Regions from separate parts of the Chromobacterium sp. ASV23 genome, predicted to be linked through region 2. Evidence: predicted binding sites of a transcription regulator. Region 2 holds the regulator's gene; each other region holds the start of a gene.

Region 1 (2,266 bases), on a different contig from region 2:
AGCAGCGTCAGCGCCGAAATGGCCAGCAGCAGCAGCGCGGCTAGCGGGTCCAGCCGCACGGCGAAATGGGCGAATTCAAACGGTCCGTCCATCAAAAAGCGTTCTACCGTCCCGGTTTGCAATACCGGCAGCGAGGCGGCCAGGCCGCAGGCCGCGCCGGCCATGCCGAAGACGGACGAGGCGCCGATGGCGAGGTTTTCCAAACGGGCCAGCAGCAGGCTCAGCAGCGCGCCCGCGCCATATAGGCAAACGGACAACAGCAGCCATTGCAGGGGAGCGAGGCTCATGATCTTTCCTCCGGCAGGCTCGGGTCCGCGCCCAGCGCGAACAGCGCCGCCTGGCGGCGGGCGTCGGCGGCGCGCGCGAGCGCATCGTTGTCTTCCAGCCGCAGCGCCTGCGTCGGGCACACCCGCATGCATTCCGGGCCATCGGCCAGGCCTTGGCACAGGTCGCACTTGACGGCGATGGCCTTCACGCCCGGTTCCCAGGCCAAGAGCGGCGACAGCATGGCGTTGCTGTCATGCGGCGCGGCGGCAGGCCGGGTTTCCGCCAGCGGCGGCTGCCAGGCCGGGCTGATGGCGGCCACCCCGCTGCAGGCCGTGCCGGCCAGCTGGATGGCGCCGAACGGGCAGGCGATGGCGCATAGCTTGCAACCTATGCACAGCGTTTCATTGAGATCGATGGAGCGGCCGGACAGCGAGATCGCCGCCACCGGACAGACGCGCGCGCAAGGCGCGTCGTCGCAATGGCGGCACAGCACCGGCGCGGTGACGGCGGCCGTGCGCGTGACGGCCAGCCGTGGATGCGCCTGCAGGCCGGCCGCGCGGTGCAGCGCGGAACAGGCGGCCATGCAGGTGTTGCACCCATTGCAAAGCTCGGGCTCTGCAATGACGAAGCGGTTCATGATTCCCCCAAGTAAAGCCAGGCGGGGCCCGGAATGGCTTTACTTATGCACGAGGCGTGCCAGATTGGTTTTTGTCTGATTTTCTTTGTTTTTCATGGGTTTATATTGTCGCTGCTAGCGCAGCGGCGGTGTCGATTTAGTGTCGGTGCCACAGGGTGTCGTCAGAAGTGACGAGGTTGATTGCTTGGTAAAAAGCGTTATCAGATTCAGATGAGTATGTGGGTTCAGTGCAATAGGATGTATGTATCCATCACAGACAGTCTTTTTGCTTATTTCTGTATTTCAATAATTCAATTAAAAACACATACTGTCATATGTATCAGTTTTTTATTTAAAATGAATCCAGTAAATTGAGCTTGCCGCACCAGCCCATCCCTGCAACCTTGATTTGAGCTTTTCTGCGGTTGCTTTTCAGTATGTCTGCATTAAGTAGATTCCACCTATCACTCGCATTTTATGCAAACCAATTTGAGGGTAACTGAAATGAGCAAAAAAATTCTGAAGCTGAAGTTTGATGGTCAAGATTTTGGTTATGTGCGCATGCAGAAGGGGACTGATTCGTTCTATGGTGGCGGCGCCGAAAAAGAGGCTATTGAGTTTGAGCTGGAAAGCTATAAGGGCAGTAATACTCGTTTCTATTTCAAGGTTGCCGGTACCAAAGACAGTTATATGGATTTCTCCCTCTCCTCCTCCGTGCTGAAGGTTACAAAGCCTTTCTTCAGCGTTGAACAATCGAGCATTTGTGCGTGGGAACTGATTGGCGGCGAGCTGCATGCCATTCTGGGCGGAAAAGACACGACCAAAGCGGTGAGCCGCAGCAAGAGCGATCCGATTTCCACCATTTTGTACGCAAACTCCCCGTACGATGGCAACCATTGCCAGGTCAGCATTGAAGATGCGACTCACAAGACTTCGAATCACGAGAAAGCTGAGTTGCAGCACGCTTTGATTTAAGTAGATAAAGAATTTAGCTTTGCAAAGCGGGCAGGCAATATGCGCTGCCCGCTTTTCTTAATCTCGTGGCTGCCTATGCGGTGGGATTTAACAAATCCTCGGCAGCTGCTCGCCGTTGATCCAATCCACCATCCGCCTGCCGCCGAAGGCGGTTTCCATCTGCACAAACTGGTTGGCGTCGGCGATGGCTTCGCCGATGATGGCCGCGTCGCGTCCTTGCGGGTGAGCGCGCATGGCGGCCAGCAGCGCGTCTGCGTCTTCCGGGGCGCACACGGCCACCAGCTTGCCCTCGTTGGCCACGTACAGCGGGTCCAGGCCCAGCAGCTCGCAGGCGGCGGTGACTTCCTGGCGTATCGGCAAGGCGGATTCGCGGATACGCATGCCGCAGCCGGCCTGCTGGGCGAATTC
Region 2 (2,266 bases):
TCTCCTTCCTGAAAGAGCGCGGCATCGGCGTGCTGATCACCGACCACAACGTCCGTGAGACGCTGCGCATCTGCGACCGCGCCTACATCATCAGCGACGGCTCGGTGCTGGCCTCCGGCCAGCCGGAGGAGCTGGTCAACAACGACAAGGTGCGCAAGGTTTACCTTGGCGAACATTTCCACCTGTAAACCATGAAGCAGGCACTACAGCTCAAGGTTTCGCAACAGCTGACGCTGACCCCGCAGCTGCAGCAGTCGATCAAACTGCTGCAACTGTCCACGCTGGACCTGCAGGCCGAGGTGGAGCGCTTTCTGCTGGACAACCCGCTGCTGGAACGCGGCGACGAGCCGCGCGACAGCGACGCGCCCACGGAGGCGGCGGAAGCGCGGGAAACCACGGAGAGCGAAGCGGCAGACAGCCGCGACGACAGCGCCGGCGAGCTGCTGGACTGGGGCGCCGGCAGCCGCCACGGCGGCGACGACGACTACGACCCGATGCTCAACGTGCCCTGCCCGGTCAGCCTGCGCGAGCACCTGCTGGCGCAGCTGGGCGAGATCGCCTTGCCGCGCCGCGACGAGGCCATCGTGCGGCTGCTGATCGAGGAGCTGGACGACGACGGCTACATGCCGCAAAGCCTGGACGAGCTGGCCAGCCATCTGCCGCTGGAGCTGCAGCTGGAAAGCGACGAGCTGGCCGTGGGCCTCGCCCTGCTGCAGCAATTCGACCCAGCCGGCGTCGGCGCGCGCACGCTGGCGGAATCGCTGCAGCTGCAGCTGCAGCGGCTGTCCGCGGCCGAACCTGGCCATGCGCTGGCCCTGGCCATCGTGCGCGAACATCTGGCGCTGCTGGGCGGCCGCGACTACGCCAAGCTGAAAAAGCTGCTGGCTTGCAACGACGCCGAACTGCGCGCGGCGCAGGCGCTGATCGCCCGCCTCAACCCGCACCCGGCCACCGGCTTCCATCACGGCGATGTCCACTACGTGATCCCCGACATCAGCGTGCGCAAGCTGCGCGGACGCTGGGTGGCGGAGCTGAACCGCTCGGCCGTGCCGCGGCTGCGCGTCAACCAGCTGTACGAGCGCATGCTGGCCGACAGCCGCGGCCAGGGCGGCGAGATGTCCGCCCGGCTGCAGGAGGCGCGCTGGCTGGTCAAGAACATCCAGCAACGGTTTGACACCATCCTGAAAGTGGCGGAAGCTATTGTCGAGCGTCAACAGTTGTTCTTTGAACAAGGCGAAGTGGCGATGCGGCCGCTGATTCTGCGCGATATCGCGGAAGAGCTGGGCCTGCACGAATCCACCGTATCCCGCTCCACCAGCCAGAAATACCTGCTTTGTTCGCGAGGTTTGTTCGAGCTCAAGTATTTCTTCGGCAGTTCGTTGGAGACTGAAAGCGGTGACGAGTGTTCCGCCACCGCCATCAAGGCTCACATCCGCAGCATGATAGAAGGCGAAAACCGGGCGAAGCCGCTGTCGGACAGCGCCCTCGCCGACGCGCTGGCCAAGCAAGGAATACAGGTTGCCAGACGCACCGTAGCCAAGTATCGTGAAGCCATGCAGATTCCGGCGGTGAATCTGCGCAAGGCGCTGTAAGAGCCTGCACAAGAATACAATGCCGCCCGACAACCCGCCCGGGCGGTCAACACCAGAAGGAGCTAGGGTATGAACCTCAAAGTAACTGGCCTGCACCTGGAAGTCACTCCGTCGCTGCGCGAATACATCGAGAACAAACTGGAGCGCATTACCCGCCATGTCGACAACGTGATCGACATCTCCGTGACCCTGTCGGTAGACAAACTGGTTCAAAAGGCTGAAGTCAATGTGCATCTGTCCGGCAAGGACATCCACATCGAGGCTACCGAAGCCGACCTCTACGCCGCCATCGACCTCTTGATGGACAAGCTGGACCGCCAAGTGCTGAAGCACAAGGAAAAGCTGACCGAACACCGCGTGCAAAGCTCCGGCGAAGTCCAGCAGCCCTCGCTGTGACGCCTAGTTGAAAAGGACGGGAACCGGGCGGTTCCCGTTTTTCTTTGCGCTTGCCGGTTTTCAGTACTATCAAGGCAACGTAGAATTCCGGGTTTATCAAAGAGCCGCATGCATAATCCAATATGAATCTCATCGGCAAGATACTGACTCCGGACCATGTATTGCTGGATCTGGATGTCTCCAGCAAGAAGCGGGTGTTCGAGCAGGTCGGTCTCCTGGTGGAAAACACACGCGGCATCGCCCGCAGCGAAATCTTCGACAGCCTGTTCAGCCGCGAG
Region 3 (2,266 bases), on a different contig from region 2:
GAGCTTCGTAGTGCGGCACCAGGCGCTTGTACGAGTTGGTGCCCGGGTTGGTGATGGCGTTCAGCGCCTTGGCGTGCTTGATGATGCCGCCGATGTAGTACAGGGCGGTATCGGACAGGCCGGCATAGCCTTCGCCCGCGAACAGGTTCTGGCCGTCTTTCCAGATGGACTGGTGCACGTGCATGCCGGAGCCGTTGTCGCCGACGATGGGCTTGGGCATGAAGGTGGCGGTCTTGCCGTAGCTGTGGGCCACGTTGTGCACCACGTACTTCAGGATCTGGGTCCAGTCGGCGCGCTGGGTCAGCGTGCTGAACTTGGTGCCGATTTCGTTCTGGCCGGCAGTGGCCACTTCGTGGTGGTGCACTTCCACCGGGATGCCCAGCTCTTCCAGCAGCAGCACCATGGCGGAGCGGATGTCTTGCGAGGAATCAACCGGCGGCACCGGGAAGTAGCCGCCCTTGATGCCCGGACGGTGGCCCATATTGCCGCCTTCGAATTCTTCCGCCGAGGCCCAGGCCGCTTCTTCGGCCTTGATCTTGACGAAGCAGCCGGACATGTCGGTGCCCCAGGTGATGCTGTCGAAGATGAAGAATTCCGGCTCCGGGCCGAAGTAGGCGGTGTCGCCGATGCCGGAGGCCTTCAGGTAGGCTTCGGCGCGCTTGGCGATGGAGCGCGGGTCGCGGTCATAGCCCTTGCCGTCGGCCGGGTCGATCACGTCGCAGTGCATGAATACGGTCGGCTCGTCGAAGAACGGGTCGATGCGGGCGGTAGCCGGGTCGGCCATCAGCAGCATGTCGGAAGCTTGGATGCCTTTCCAGCCGGCGATGGAGGAGCCGTCGAAGGCGTGGCCGCGCTCGAACCAGGCGTCGGCGTCTTCCAGCAGCACATGGGCCGGGATGGAGACGTGCTGCTCCTTGCCGCGGGTGTCGGTGAAGCGCAGATCGACAAATTTGACGTCGTTTTCTTGGATCAGTTTGACTACGTCGGCTACTGCCATGGTTTATCTCCTGAAAGGCAACGTGCACCCAAGGGCAAGTGCGTGAAAATTGGTACGCCCGGCATAAAGCAGGAAGCGTGCCAGCTTAAAAATCGCTGCTGCTGCATTGTGTCATAGGCGCATGGCCTTCGCCAGCAACCTGGAATGGACAAGTTTGACCCATGCTGGTGCCGTAAATTTTTGTAATGCACCAGATTGGTGCCATTCGCCAGCCATGTCATTTGCCAGTCATGTTGTTCGGGCAGATAATCGCCAACATGAGGGTCGCTGACAAAACCCTGCAGAGAGCCTGAGCGAAGGCGCGCCGACGCAGACAGCGGTCGCCCGGCAAGGAGCGCAACGCAGGATCAGGGGTTCTGTCAGCGACTCTACGCCACGCATGTTGCAAACGGAGGGATACATCATGAGTCGCATGAACCTGATACTGCAGGCCGCGCACGAGCGGGCGGAGCAGATGGGCCTGCCCTATAGCGGCGCCGTTTTGCCGGACGAAGCCTATGAGCTGATGCAATCGCTGCCCAAGGCGGTGCTGCTGGACGTGCGCAGCCATGCCGAGTGGCAGTTTGTCGGCACGGTGCCGCAGTCTGTCAAGATCGAGTGGCGCAGCTTTCCCGGCATGGCGCCGAACCCCAATTTTCTGGCCCAGCTGACGCATCAGGTGGACCCGGAATCGGTGCTGCTGGTGCTGTGTCGCTCCGGCGTCCGTTCCGATGAAGTGGCGCGGCTGGCGGCGGCCAATGGCTACAGCGAGGTGTACAACGTGCTGGAAGGCTTCGAGGGCGACAAGGACGAAATGGGCCATCGCAACTCGGTGGGCGGCTGGCGGCAGCGTGGCCTGCCGTGGGAGCAGAATTGAGCGAATGGTTTGGGCGGGTTGAAGTTTATGTCATTAAACGGCAAAGTGTGGCCTGAATCCGCTGCCGCGCGCAGCGCCAACTTAATATTGGAAAGCCGACCATGACCGATCGTTACGCCGTTATCGGCAACCCGATTTCCCATAGCCAGTCGCCGTTCATCCATCAGGAATTCGCCCAGGCTACCGGCCAGGATATCTCCTATGAAAAGCTGTTTGCCGATCTGGGCCGATTCAAGGACGTCGTCGACGAGTTTGTCGCCCATGGCGGAAAGGGGCTCAATATCACCCTGCCGTTCAAGAGCGACGCCTATCGCTACGCTCAGGAGCTGACCGAGCGCGCGCGCGCGGCCGAGGCGGTGAACACGCTGACGTTCCGCGACGGCAAGGTCTACGGCGACAACACCGACGGCGTG

Evidence for each region. Region 2 encodes sigma-54, which starts transcription at its own class of promoters, with help from an activator protein. Its sites were predicted from a motif close to CTGGCACGCTTCATGCTT; they were not measured.
Region 1: the regulator sigma-54 is predicted to act here: its motif matches at 950-967, upstream of JHD59_RS00200 (4Fe-4S dicluster domain-containing protein).
Region 3: the regulator sigma-54 is predicted to act here: its motif matches at 1,064-1,081, upstream of glnA (glutamate--ammonia ligase).

Annotation. Positions count from the first base shown of each region.
Region 1 is NZ_JAELTR010000001.1:46,307-48,572, forward strand. Features, by position in the region: gene hyfB (hydrogenase 4 subunit B) at 1-287, opposite strand, end outside; gene JHD59_RS00200 (4Fe-4S dicluster domain-containing protein) at 284-850, opposite strand; gene JHD59_RS00205 (hypothetical protein) at 1,388-1,858, shown strand; gene hypE (hydrogenase expression/formation protein HypE) at 1,946-2,266, opposite strand, start outside.
Region 2 is NZ_JAELTR010000018.1:67,049-69,314, reverse strand. Features, by position in the region: gene lptB (LPS export ABC transporter ATP-binding protein) at 1-188, shown strand, start outside; gene JHD59_RS09990 (RNA polymerase factor sigma-54) at 192-1,592, shown strand; gene raiA (ribosome-associated translation inhibitor RaiA) at 1,662-1,988, shown strand; gene ptsN (PTS IIA-like nitrogen regulatory protein PtsN) at 2,111-2,266, shown strand, end outside.
Region 3 is NZ_JAELTR010000002.1:104,439-106,704, forward strand. Features, by position in the region: gene glnA (glutamate--ammonia ligase) at 1-997, opposite strand, end outside; gene JHD59_RS01655 (rhodanese-like domain-containing protein) at 1,401-1,853, shown strand; gene aroE (shikimate dehydrogenase) at 1,955-2,266, shown strand, end outside.